One region of the Paraburkholderia sp. SUR17 genome, then DNA from elsewhere that is predicted to be linked to it. Evidence: riboswitches for the same ligand, from Rfam matches in the RefSeq annotation. Region 1 holds a riboswitch; each other region holds the start of a gene.
What was found. A riboswitch is a leader RNA that binds a small molecule or an ion and turns the genes downstream of it on or off. The one in region 1 is predicted to bind cobalamin.

Region 2: linked by a shared signal. The riboswitch ahead of cobG (precorrin-3B synthase) and the one ahead of P2869_RS03895 (TonB-dependent receptor) in region 1 are both predicted to bind cobalamin.
Region 3: linked by a shared signal. The riboswitch ahead of cobW (cobalamin biosynthesis protein CobW) and the one ahead of P2869_RS03895 (TonB-dependent receptor) in region 1 are both predicted to bind cobalamin.

The regions. Positions count from the first base shown of each region.
Region 1 covers NZ_CP120508.1:858,744-863,223, forward strand. Annotated here, with positions in the region: gene P2869_RS03870 (SIMPL domain-containing protein) at 1-292, opposite strand, end outside; gene P2869_RS03875 (EVE domain-containing protein) at 530-988, opposite strand; RNA gene ssrS (6S RNA) at 1,106-1,287, opposite strand; gene P2869_RS03885 (cell division protein ZapA) at 1,414-1,728, opposite strand; gene P2869_RS03890 (ATPase) at 1,725-2,117, opposite strand; cobalamin riboswitch at 2,466-2,745, shown strand; gene P2869_RS03895 (TonB-dependent receptor) at 2,869-4,480, shown strand, end outside.
Region 2 covers NZ_CP120509.1:1,088,706-1,093,185, reverse strand. Annotated here, with positions in the region: gene P2869_RS22380 (cobalt-precorrin-5B (C(1))-methyltransferase) at 1-582, opposite strand, end outside; gene cbiE (precorrin-6y C5,15-methyltransferase (decarboxylating) subunit CbiE) at 582-1,844, opposite strand; cobalamin riboswitch at 1,943-2,198, shown strand; gene cobG (precorrin-3B synthase) at 2,329-3,858, shown strand; gene P2869_RS22365 (precorrin-8X methylmutase) at 3,851-4,477, shown strand; gene P2869_RS22360 (precorrin-2 C(20)-methyltransferase) at 4,474-4,480, shown strand, end outside.
Region 3 covers NZ_CP120509.1:1,077,725-1,082,204, reverse strand. Annotated here, with positions in the region: gene cobN (cobaltochelatase subunit CobN) at 1-2,018, opposite strand, end outside; gene cobW (cobalamin biosynthesis protein CobW) at 2,025-3,152, opposite strand; cobalamin riboswitch at 3,363-3,645, opposite strand; gene P2869_RS22330 (cobalamin biosynthesis protein) at 3,813-4,406, shown strand; gene cobO (cob(I)yrinic acid a,c-diamide adenosyltransferase) at 4,403-4,480, shown strand, end outside.

The DNA.
Region 1 (4,480 bases):
AGCGCGCGGTTACGCCGGATGTGCCCTTGGCCTGCTGAAGCGCGCGGTCTGCGTGCTGGTTCAGCGTGGTCGTGAGCGAGGCGGGGTCGCTCGCTTCCTGCTCGTAGAACATCGTGATTTCGACGACGTCCTGCGGTACTTCGGCACTCGCCTGCGCAGAAAGCGAGAGCACGCCCGCAGGCTGATAACGCGCGTCGCTTTGCGCCCAGGCGGCCGAAGGGACGAGCGAGAGGCCAAGCGGCGCGGCCGTGGCGAGTGTGATCGCCAAGGCAAGCGCAGTCTTTCTGGTCATTTTTTGACTCCTTCTGAACGGGTTCTTCGCACCTTCGAATGCGTGCGCGGCGCAAGCGCGCAACGGTGCGGCAAGGTCGGCGGCAGATACACATCCGCCGCGCCCCACGCGTGGCATGGCGCTTGCGTGGCCGTTAGGCTTGCATCATGTGCGCGTGGTTCCCCGTCTCGACGATTGCGGCGAACAGTCGTGAACCTGAGCGGCACGACGCTTCGCTGCACGGCCCGCGGGTTCGCGTTATATGAGGTGCTTCGTGATGAAGCGCCACTCGGCTTCGGTGACGGGCGTGATGGAGAGCCGGTTGCCTTTCGCGAGCACGCGCATGTCGGCAAGCTCTGGGTGCTCGCGCAGTGCGGCGAGGGGAATCAGCGGCACCTTCTTCTTGAACACCACGTCGACGAGCAGCCAGCGCGGTTCTTCCTGGCTCGACTTCGGGTCGAAGTAGGGGCTCTTCGCGTCGAACTGGGTTGGGTCCGGGTAGGCCGTGGACGACACCTCGGCGAGCCCCGCGATGCCGGGCTCCGGGCAGCTCGAGTGATAGAACAGCACGCCGTCGCCGATGCGCATCGTGTCGCGCATGAAGTTGCGTGCCTGATAGTTGCGAACGCCGGTCCAGGGCAGCGTGTGCCTGGGTGCTTTGGCGAGGTCGTCGATGCTTGCTTCGTCCGGTTCGGACTTCATCAGCCAGTAGCGCATGAGTCGAAGTGAACGTCGAAAGTGAGCGTTGGGGAGGGCGGCTGCACAGCAAAGGAACGGCAAGACAGCAGCCCGCAAAGTAAAACGGCACCGGACTCTCGTCCGGTGCCGTTCGAATAGGTCCCCGCCTTAGCCGCTAGGCCGGCATCCTGAACCTGAGGTTCAGAATTGGTCGCAGTTAGCAGCACTTCGGGTACATCAGACAGAGTGACGCGCACGCCCGTGCTACAAATTTCCGCAACCGTGCACATGGCATTGGTTCAAGGAATATATGACCTTGGCGAACCAGGCAGGGAAGCTGACTAAACCTGTTGAAACCGTTCCTGCTGAAACCGTTTTTTCGCGCCACTGCTGCGCGGCCGGTTTGTTGAAGAGCGCAGTATATATGGATTAAACGCGCCGTGTTCAATCCCGCCGTTCAATCTTTACTGCACGCCGTACTGCTGAATCACAGTACCCAGCTGCTCGTTCATCTGGCGCATTGTACGCCGGATTTCTTCGGCCGGGAAAGCCTCGCCGTGCCGTACGCTCGTCTGCAGGCGCAGCAGTTCGGATGCGAGCGAAAGTGCTGCCATGACCGCGATGCGGTCGGTGCCGCGCACGTTGCTGTGTTCGCGCACCTTCGACATTTCCGCATCCACGCGAGCCGCCGCTTCGATCAGCGCGGGCTCCGTTTCGGGCGAGCAGGCGAGACGGTAGTTCTGCCCGAGAATCGAGACTTCGATCAGTTTCGTGCTCATGCGTTTTCTCCGTGGCGCGCTTCGTGAGTGCCCGAAGCCGTTTCGCCGTGCGCGTCATGTCCTTCTTCGCGCTCTTCTTCCTGTTGCGACGAAGCGAGCAGGTCGAGCTGGTTGTCCGGTTCGCCCTGGCCTTTGGCGCGCGGCAGTTTTTCGAGGATGGCGTTGAGCCGGACCTGCGCGTCGTCGATCTTTGCCGACAGCGTGTCGCGTTCCGCCTGCAGTGCGTTGCGTTCCTCGCGCAGCTGTTCGATTTCGGCGCGCGAGCCATCCAGTTGCGCGTGCAATTGCGCGACCTGCTCTTCGAGCGCGTGACGCGCCTCGTGGTGCTGCTGATTGATTTCTATCAGCCGCCCGATGTTCTGGGAGAGTGTTTCGAGTTCGTTGAGCATGTGCTGCGTCCTCTAAAGGAGGGCATTTTAGCGCGGAATGCGGACGCTTCTGTCATCTGTGTCGTTTCGAGACGTAACAGCCGGCTTCCTGCTGCGAAGCCCCCTGCAACGCGCGTCCGCGGAACGACAATTGCGGGCGCGCCCTTGCCGCGAGGCACTTTCGTGCATGGCTGCCCGCTGTTGTGCTCTTTCGTGCTCCCCTATAAACGAGGCAGGCCGCTGCGGATTTGACACTTGCCGCTACCACGTTCTTGACCATCTTTGACAGTTTTCGGGGCGTTTCTTGATGTCTCGCCGCCATGTCCCGGCCGCGTCCAGGGCTTCCTTGACGCTCGCGAGCGGGTCTCCTTACACTTGCCGCACTCTGGTGCCCGCGCCTGCGCCCAACGCAAGCGTGGTTAAACGGGAAACAGGGAGCGCAGTCCGTCCCCGGACGCGTCAACCTGTGCTGCCCCCGCAACGGTAAGCGACCGCACGCGCATGACACCGCGTGCCTATCGATTCGACGTGCGCTGCCGACGGTTCCATCCGTCGAGCGGCGCGCCTGCAAGCCACTGCGCACACGTGCGTGGGAAGGCGAATCGATGCGTCGTCAGCCCGGATACCGGCCAGAGGGCGAGGCGCGCCGCTTCGCCAGCATTGCCGGCAGCGGCTACGGCCCTGGTGGATTGTCTGGCGTGTGTGCGTGCCTCATGACGCGTTGGCTTCGCGGGGAGCGAAGCCGGGCACGCTACCACAGGAAAATCGCTCCATGCTTACCCCTATCGCCCGCGCGACGCTGCTCGCCCTGACGGGCTTGCCGCTGGCCGCCTTTGCGCAGTCCGCTGCGCCCTCGGCCGGGCAGTCGAGTTCGGACATCGGCTCAACCCCTGCCACCCAGTCCACGGACAGCACCACTGACGCGCCACGCGCCGCGCCAGCCGCCGCTGCAAGCGCGGCCACAAAGACACAATCCGCGCAGATCCCCACCGCCGGCGACCGGACCCTCGCTCCCGTCGTCGTCACCGCGGATCGCGCGCCGCAGCGCCTTGCCGACGCGATCCCGCAGAGCACGCTGTTCGACGCCCAGGACATCGCCGACACCACCCAACGCGACCTGCCGGGCCTGCTGCAGTTCGCGCCTGGCGCGCAGATCGTGCGCAACGGCGGCCCCGGCTCCACGGCGACGCTCTTCATGCGCGGCGCGGATGCAAGCGAATCGCTCGTGCTGATCGACGGCGTGCGTGTGGACTCAACGAGCCTCGGCAGCGCGCAGATCGCGCAGATTCCACTCGACCAGATCGATCACGTCGAAGTGGTGAACGGCAACGTGTCGGCGCTCTACGGCTCCGGCGCGATAGGCGGCGTCGTGCAGATCTTCACGAAGAACGGCGGCAGCTACCCGCCGCGCTTCAACTTCGAGACCGAATACGGCAGCTATCACACGCAGCGCCAGCAGGTGGGCGTCTCAGGCGCGCTCGATGCCGAGGGCAAGACGACCTTCAGCGTGTCGCTCGCGCGCGCGAAGGACGACGGCTTTTCGTCGATCAATCCGGCGCTCGTGCCGGCCGTGAATCCGAACGCGAACGGTTACCTGAACGAAAGCGTATCGGCGTCGCTGCGTCATACATTCAACGAGCGCTGGGACGCCGGCGTGCGCTTCTTCCAGTCGAACGGCAACAGCAGCTACGACAACGCATACGGCGTGCCGACCGATCTCAACAACCTCTACACGAAGGTGCAGCAGGCCTCGGTATTCGCGAATGGCAAGGTGACGGACTGGTGGACCACGCACCTCGTTGCCGCAACGGGCAACGACCGCAGCCAGACCGCGCTCAACGGCGTCTATACGGACCATTTCAACTCGGACAACCGGCAGTACACCTGGCAGAACGACTTCATACTCGCGCCGCAGCAGAAGATCCAGGTGGGCTACGAGCATCTGGACCAGACGCTTGACTCGAACCAGTACAGCGCGCCGAACCGCCACGTCGATTCGGGCTTTGCGGGCTATACGGGGCGCTTCGGACGCAGCCAGTTCCAGGCGAACGTGCGGCGCGACCAGTACTCGGATTTCGGCGGCGCGAACAGCTACTACCTCGGTTACGGCTTCGACATCACGGAGCACTGGAAGGCCACGGCGAGCTGGTCCGACGCGTTTCGCGCGCCCACGTTCAACGACCTGTACTACCCGTACTACGGCAATCCGACCATTCGGCCCGAACGCAGCCATTCGGTCGAAGCGGCGCTGCAATATGCCTCCGACGCGTTCGGCCTCATGCGGCTCACTGCATTTCAGACGCGCTACTCGAACCTGATCCAGTCCGCGCAGGTCACGCCCGGCGTCTACATGGCCGAGAACGTGGGGCACGCCAAAGTGCAGG
Region 2 (4,480 bases), on a different replicon from region 1:
GCACGAGAACGGCCGCACGATGCCCGTGGTGCCGAGAATCGAGAGCCCGCCCACGATGCCGAGCCGCGGGTTCATGGTCTTGAGCGCGAGAGCCTCGCCGCCTTCCACGCCGATCGCCACCTCGAAGCCGCCCGTGTACGCATACTGCGCCGCGAGTTGCGCGAGGTGGTCGCGCATCATCTGGCGCGGCACGGGATTGATCGCAGGTTCGCCGACGGGCACGACGAGCCCGGCGCGCGTCACGGTGCCCACGCCGGGCGCCGCGTGAAAGCGCACGCCGGGTTCCGTGCTCAATCGCACGCGCGCGAAGACCACCGCGCCGTGCGTGACGTCGGGGTCGTCGCCGGCATCTTTCACGGTGCCGGCTTCGGCACCCTCGGCGCCATCATGACCGTTCACGAAGCGGCAGTACTTGAGCTTCATCGCAACGTGCTGCCCCTTCGGCAAGACGATTTCAGCCACATCACCTGTCTCGCCGCCCAGCAGCAGACGCGCCGCCGCGAGCGACGTTGCCGTCGCACAGCTTCCCGTGGTGTAGCCGCTGCGCAGTGGCCGCGGCGTTTCAGACGTTTCGTCGCGCATCATCGTTGCTCGCCGTTGCGAGCGGTCGCGCCGCCATCATGGGGTAAAGGGGGTAAAGGCTTCGTGACTTCGTAGAGCGTGACCGGCAGCGCCGGCCGCCATGTGTCGAAGCTGCCCAGCGGCAGCGCCTCGTTGAGTGCGATGCGCGTGAGCGTGCCGCCGCAACGGTCGCGCCATGCCACGAGCGCAGCATCGCCCTGCAACGTCACCGCGTTGGCCACGAGCCGGCCGCCTTCGCGCAGGTTCGACCAGCACGCCTCCAGCACGCCGGGCACGGTCACGCCGCCGCCGATGAACACGGCATCGGGTGCCGGCAAGCCAGCCAGCGCATCGGGCGCACGGCCCGCCACCAGCACGAGCCCGGGCACGCCGAGCGCGTCGCGATTGTGCTCGATGAAACGCTGGCGCCCCGCATCGGCTTCGATAGCAAGGGCGCGACATGCGGGATGCGCGCGCATCCATTCGATACCGATCGAGCCGCTGCCCGCGCCCACGTCCCAGAGCAGTTCGCCGGGACGCGGCGCGAGACGCGCGAGTGTGATGGCGCGTACGTCGCGCCTGGTGAGTTGGCCGTCGTTGAGAAAAGCGTCGTCGGGAAGACCGCAGGTGAGCGGCAACGAACGCGCGTGGGTGGCCTCGCACGCGAGGGCTACGACGTTGAGCGCGGCCACGTCCTTTGCTTCGTCGGTCTGCCAGGCGGTTGCGCGCGTGTCGATGCGCCGTTCGCGATCGCCGCCCAGATGCTCGAACACGTGCATGCGCGTGGCACCGAACCCGCGCTCGCACAGCAGCGCCGCGATGGCGGCCGGCGAGCCGCCGTCGCGGCTCAGCACGAAGATGCGCGCGCCGTCGTGAAGATGCGCATTCAGTGCCGCAAGCGGGCGGCCCACCAGCGACACCACCGCCACTTCCTGCAACGCCCACCCGAGCCGCGCCGCCGCGAGCGAGAGCGACGACGGCGCCGGCAGCACGCGCCATTCGTCGGCGGGCAATGCCCGCGCGAGCGTAGCGCCTACGCCGTACAGCATGGGATCGCCGCTCGCGAGCACGCACACCGGCTTGCCGCGACGCGCGAGCACCGGTGCAATGTCAAACGGCGAGGGCCAGGGCTCGCGTTGCGCCCCAATGCGCGCGGGCAGCATGGCGAGGTGCCGCTCGCCACCCACCACCACATCTGCTTCGAGCAACGCGCGCCGCGCGGCTCGGCCGAGCCCGGCAAACCCGTCTTCCCCTACCCCCACCACCGTCAGCCAGGCCGGCATCGCATCGTTTCCTTTGAGCTTGATCAGTGCCGCCTCGCCTTCGCTTGTTCGGGCTTCCATGCGGCCTCGCCACGGGGTCGTGCCCGTCGCAAAAAAGAGGATAATACCGCCTCGCCGGTGCCCTACGGGGCTGAAAAGGGAACACAGCAAAGCTGTGGCTGCCCCCGCAACTGTGAGCAGAAAGTCCGCGCCGCCACGCGCCACTGGACGATCGGGCAAGCCAGCCGATCCACCGGGAAGGCCGGCACGGACGCCGGGTCGCACATGGTGTTCAGCGCGTTTTTTCGTGCGTCGTCCATGAGGCAACCCGGCAAGCTGCGAGCCAGGAGACCTGCCGGCAAGAACGTTCGTGCAAGCCAACACCGGGCGGGGTGCACCGGTGCAGCGTGCTCTCCTCGCCACGCAGGGAGCGCACCTGGCCGCAGCGCGACGCCTGATTCTTCGTTGAGCCTTCTCACCGATTTCACTGAACGAGCGCTGCGCATTGAGCCACGATTTCTCTCTTTCGCTTCGGCCTTCCGCCTGTCCCGCGCTTACGCGCATCGTGAACGCACGCGACGGCGGGTTGTGCCGCATCAAGCTGCCCGGCGGCGAACTGCTCGCCGCGCAGGCCGTCGCGATTGCCGAGGCGGCCAGCGAACACGCGTCCGGCGTGATCGAACTGACGAACCGGTCCAACGTGCAACTACGCGGCGTGCGGGCGGGTCACGAGGCCGCGTTGATCGCGCGACTGCTCGCGGCGGGGCTCGGGCCGCGGCAACTGCCGGGCGCGTCGCCCTTTGCGTCTGACGCGTCATGCAACGCTCCGTCGTTGACCCCGCGCCTCGCTGCCGCCGACGACGTGCGCAACGTGATGGTGAGTCCCACCGCGGGCCGCGATGCCGGCGCGCTCATCGACACGCGTCCGCTCGCCGCGCAACTGCTCGCGCTGCTGGAAGGCGAGCCGCGTTTCGCGGCGCTCTCGCCGAAGTTCGCGTTGCTGCTCGACGGTGGCGAGCAGCTCGCGGCGCTCGATCATCCGCACGACATCTGGCTCTCGGCCATCGCGCCCGAGCAACATGCCGACGAAACGTGGTTCGCGTTCGGCCTCGCGGGCAAGCCTTCGTGCACGCAGCGCTGCGCACTGGCCGCCGTGCAGACGGCCAACGTGCCCGCGCTGGTTCGCGCACTGCTCACGCTCTTTCTCGACCTCGCCGGCCCCGACGACACGCGCATGCGCCACCTCGTCGCCACCCACGGCGAGGCCGCGCTGCTCGAACACCTGGCACGCCGTATCGATTTTCCGTTGCGCCGTGACGCCGCCGTCGACGCGTGGCGCCGCCAGCCGGCCGATGCATCGCTGCGATTCGGCGCGCATCGGCAACGCGATGGCGAACGCTGGTACGTGGGGGCCCAGCCGCCGCTCGGTCGGCTCGATGCGCCCGCGCTGCACGAACTCGCGCGGCTGGTCGAACAGGTCGCCGCAAAGCACGGCCACGCGACGCTGCGCGCCACGCCCTGGCAAGGCCTGCTGCTGCCCGACCTCGAAGCGGCCGCGCTAGCGCAGGTCGAACGTGGGCTGGATGCACTCGGACTGATTCAGGACGCGCGGCATCCGCTCGCAAGGCTCGTCGCGTGCGCCGGCTCACCGGGCTGCGTGAAGGCGCATGCCGACACGAAAGCCGATGCCCTCGTGCTCGCGCCGCACCTACCCGCGGACATGAACGTGGAAGTCCACCTGAGCGGCTGCGTGCGCTCGTGCGCCGCCGCGCACTGCGCGCCCTATACGCTGCTGGCGGTGGAACCGGGACGCTACGACGTCTATCGGCGCATCGAGCAGGCGGCCGCGCAAGCGCCTTCCGATGAAAACGAAGCTCTTGACCTGGCCTTGCGCCCCAAAAAATCGCGCCCCGAAAACCCGCGCTTCGAACACCCGCGCTTCGGCGAACGCCTCGCTGCCCACCTCACCCTCGACCAGGCTGCCCGCATCCTTCACGCGGCACGCCCGGGCGCCGGAGTTTCTTCCCATGCTTGATTACGTCCGCGACGGCCAGGCCATCTACCGCGAGTCTTTCGCGACGATACGCGCCGAGGCCGATCTCTCCCGCATCCCGCCCGACCTCGAAAAGCTCGCGGTGCGCGTGATCCACGCGTGCGGCATGGTCGATATCGTCGAAGCGCTCAGGTTTTCGCCGGGCGCCGCCACGGCGGGGCGCGAGGCACTCAAGCGCGGCGCCCCGATTCTCTGCGACGCCCGCATGGTGGCCGAAGGCGTCACGCGCGCGCGGTTGCCCGCGGCGAACCCGGTGCTCTGCACGCTCGGCGACCCGGCCGTGCCGCAGTTGGCACGCGAGCTTGGCAACACGCGCTCGGCTGCGGCGCTCGAACTCTGGCGCCCTCATCTGGAAGGCAGCGTGGTCGCCATCGGCAATGCGCCCACGGCGCTCTTCCATCTGCTCGACATGCTCGACGCGGGCGCGCCGCGGCCCGCGCTGATTCTCGGCTTTCCGGTGGGGTTCGTGGGCGCCGCCGAATCGAAAGCAATGCTCGCCGCCGACAGCCGCGGCGTGCCCTACGTGATCGTGGCAGGCCGGCGCGGCGGCAGCGCGATGGCCGCGGCTGCCGTGAACGCGCTCGCCTCGGAGGCTGAATGACGA
Region 3 (4,480 bases), on a different replicon from region 1:
TCGTGCAGCCTGTGCTTCACGATGGTCTCGAGAATGCTTGCGCGCAGCAGCTTCGCGCGCCGCGCGTCGACCATCAGTGCCTCGTAGTATTCGTCGACCTGGCGTTCGAGGTCCTGCATCGGCCCGTAGTTTTCGGCGCGCGTGAGCGGCGGCATCAGATGATCGACGATCACCGCATGCGCGCGCCGTTTCGCCTGGCTGCCCTCGCCGGGGTCGTTGACGATGAACGGATAGAGATGCGGCGTGGGCCCCAGCGTGAGGTCGGGCCAGCACTGCTCGCTCAACGCCACGCTCTTGCCGGGCAGCCATTCGAGGCTGCCGTGCTTGCCCACGTGGACGATCGCGTCCACGCCGAACGTGTGGCGCAGCCAGAAGTAGAACGCGAGATACGCGTGCGGCGGCACGAGGTCGGCGTCGTGATAGCTCGCGTAGTCCGCGGCCTCGCGCGAGCGCGAGGGCTGAATGCCCACGAACACGTGGCCGCAGCGCCATCCCGCGATCATGAAACGGCCGCGGCGCACCGTGGGGTCCTGCTCGGGCGCCCCCCATCGTGCGTTCAGCGCGTTGCGCACCTCGGCGGGCAGTGCGTTGAAGTGCGCGAGGTAGTCGTCGAGCGCAAGGCTCTGCAAGGCGGGACGCAGGTCGCGCACGGTGGGGTCGTTGGTCACGCCTTCGGTCAGGCGGTCCATCAACACGGCGCCGTTTGCGGGCACTTCGGCCACGCGATAGCCTTCGGCAAGCAACGTTTGCAGAATGCCCACCACCGACGCCGGCGTATCGAGCCCCACGCCGTTGCCGATGCGCCCTTCGCTCATCGGATAGTTGGCGAGCACGAGCGCCACGCGCTTGTCGCCGTTCGGCAAGCTGCGCAGCCTGCACCAACGCCGGCTCAACTCGCCCACGAACGCCACGCGTTCCGCGTCGGGCTGATAGCGCACCACGTCCACTTCGGTATGCGGGCAGCGCCACGCGAAACCCTTGAAGCTCACGGCACGCGTGACGATGCGCCCGTCCACCTCGGGCAGCGCGACGTGCATGGCGATATCGCGCGAATGCAGGCCCTGGTTGTCTTTGAGCCAGTCGTCGCGATTGCCCGAACTCAGAATCACCTGGAACACAGGCGCGTCGCCCGTGAGCGCGAGCGATGCAGGGGCAGCGGGATCATCCAGCGACGACGCCGCGAACGCCGTCGTATTGAGCACAAGCGCGACGCCATGGTCGGCACACAACTGCGCGACGACGTCGCGGCTCATCGCATCTTTCAGCGACGTCACGGCGATGGGCAACGGGTTCATGCCGCGCGCTTCGAGCGCTTCGATCAGCGCATCGAACACGGCCGTGTTGGCAGCCTGCACGTGCGCCCGATAGAAGAGCAGCGCGACCACCGGCGCGCCTTCGCGCCAGCGGGCCTGCCAGTCTGCGACCGTCGGCACGGTTGCCGCCGTGCGGGCCTCATTCGCGGGATTCGCCGGGTAGTACAGCATCGCAGCGGGCAGCGGCACGGGCGGCGCGGGCTCGCGGCCCCAGCCCAGCGCGTGCCAGGCGATAGCGCGCAGGAAGCCTTCGGCATTCGCGAGGCCGCCTTCGCGCAGATAGCGCCACAGTTGCCGGCACAGCGCGGCATCGGCGGTGCTTCTCGCAATGAGATTCGGGTCTTCCTGCAAGTCGCCCGAAAACATCGCGAGCGTCTGGCCCTTGCGCTGCGCGAGTTCCACCACGCGCTCGATGCCGTAAGGCCAATACGCTTCGCCGCCCAGATGGTCCACCACGACCACGCGCGCGTGCTGCAACACGTCGTCGATATAGAAATCCACCGACGCGGGCTGGCGCAGGAACGCGACATTCGCAAGCCGCAGGCTCGGAAAACCCGGCTCCATGTGCTCGATCACGCTCGCGAGCAGCGAGAGCGTGGTGTCGGCCGAACTGAGCACGACGATGTCGGCCGGACGCTGATCGATGCGGATCACGCCCGCCGTGTCGTCGACAAAACCGCCGGGTACGGTGCGCAGCAGATGCATGGCGGTCTAGCGTCCCGTGGCTTCGGCGGTGGTGGAGGCCAGCGCCGCGTCGAACGCTGCTTGCAGCACGGCCTGATCGAGGTCTTCGCCAATCAGGACGAAGCGGCTCGTGCGCGCCTGGTGGCCCATTTCGTCATGCATTTCATCCTCACGCCAGCGGCGGTCGAAGTAGCTGTCGAAGCGCCGGCCCACGCCTTGAATGACGAGCCGCATCGGCGCGCCGGGCAGCGCGGCGAAGCCCTTCGCGCGGTAGATGGTGTGACGTTCCACGAGCGCGCCCAGCGCCGCAATGGCCGCCTCGCGCGTGGCCGGCGCACCCGTGACGACGACCGAATCGAAGTCGTCGTGATGGTGATGGTCGGGATCGTTCGACGAGCCGTGATGGTCGGGACGTTGATCGATGGTGGCTTCGGACGCCGCCGCGAGCCCGAGCAACGCGGGCAGCGCAAGCTGACCGCCCTGCGCGCGCAGAATCTTCACGTGCGGCGGCAGTTCTTCGCGAATCAGCGCCTCCACGGCGGCCTGCTCCGCTTCGCCGATGAGGTCCGTCTTGTTGAGCACGACGAGGTCCGCGGCGCTCAATTGATCTTCGAACAGTTCGTGCAGCGGCGACTCGTGATCGAGATTCGGATCGGCGCGGCGCTGCGCGTCCACGGCGTTCGGGTCCGCGGCGAACTGGCCGCTCGCGGCGGCGGGTCCGTCCACCATCGTCACGACGGCGTCCACGGTGAAGCTGTTGCGAATCGAAGGCCAGTTGAAGGCCTGCACGAGCGGCTTGGGCAGCGCGAGCCCCGACGTTTCGATCAGCACGTGGTCGATCTGCGCGCGCCGCTCCACGAGCGCTTCCATCACGGGAAAAAATTCTTCCTGCACCGTGCAGCACAGGCAGCCGTTCGCGAGTTCGTAGAGCTGGCCTTCGCTCCCGTTGCCGCCTTCGTTGTCGCCTTCATCGCAGCCGATGCCGCAGCCCTTCAGTATTTCGCCGTCGATGCCGAGTTCGCCGAACTCGTTGACGATGACGGCGACGCGCAGGCCGTTGGCCTCGCGAAGAATGTGACGCAGCAGCGTGGTTTTGCCGCTGCCGAGAAAGCCGGTGACGATGGTCACGGGAATCTTGCGCATGAGTTCTGACATGCGGGGCCTCGATGGTTCAGGTAGTGGCCGTGCCACGCCGCACGATGCGCGCCTCACGCGTCGCATGGAAGATGCATGAAGCAACCTGACTTGCCGAAGCAAAAGAAGCCACGCTGGAAAGCAGTCAGGCGCCCTGGCGGGTCGAGCCGATTGAGCAACGGCCGGCATGCGCATAACGATGCCGACCCAGCGGAACGCCGCTCACCCGCAGCGCCCACTCTTCGCTCTGGCCGGTATCCGGGCTGGCGAAAGCGCCGCTTCACCTTCCCACGCGAGTGATGTTGTTTCTCGCGCAGTGGTTGTCTGCATGCGCGGCCTTGCGCGCATACATCGAAGCCGGCTCCGCATCGCATGTCGCGATGCTTTCGCTTACCGTTGCGGGGGCAGCACAGTTTGGTTCGGACCGTGCGTCAATAGACGGCGAACCGCTGTTTCCCGTTTAACTGCGCGCGCAAGGAACGCGCGCGGGAGCACCAGATCGCCACGGAGTGTAGGTGCCACGGCAGGCCGCGTCAAGGAAGCCCGGCGGCTGCAAAGGCCCTGGGGGAGAGGCCTGGGTGAGGGGCTTGGGTCAGCGGCCTGTGCGAGGGGCCTGTGCTATCGTATGCGCCCGCCTGCGGATGGGCGCGGGCCTATCCAACCCAGTCGATTCAACCCAGCATGAGCCGCACCGCAATGCCGGATTCGTTGACCGCCGCGAACGCGCAAACCGCACAGCCGGTTCGCGACGCCGATGCCACGCATGCCACCCAAGCCACCGATGCCGCCAACCGCGCGGCCACCCACCGCTCGGGCCGCTCGCTCGTGCTCGGCATCGGCTGCCGGCGAGGCGTGTCGATCGCTCAGATCGAAGCCGCGGTGCAAGCGGCGCTGCGCGATGTGGCAGACGATGATGACGCTGCACACCGCGCTTCAACGCATATCGCTGAACACGTCGCCTGCCTCGCCACCCTCGACTCGAAAGCGCACGAGGCCGCCTTGCTTGCGTTCTGCCATCGTCACGCATTGCCGCTGAAGGTTTTTTCCGCAGACGAAATCGCCGCCTGCCTGCGTGAGCACCCTGACCTCGCCCGTTCGCCCGCCGCGCTCGACCATGTCGGCGTAGCAGCCGTGTGCGAGCCGTGCGCGCTGCTCGCGGCGCGAGGCGGCCGGCTCGTTGCAGCGAAACGCGCCTGCGACGGCGTGACAGTCGCCATTGCCGACGCGCACGCATCCCGTCACAGCCCTAATCAGCCACCCATGAGGACACCATGAAGACCGATCCCGACGCGCATCAGCGCATGACGCAACGGCGCCGCGAAGGACACGAGAAGAAGCAGGCGGCGGCC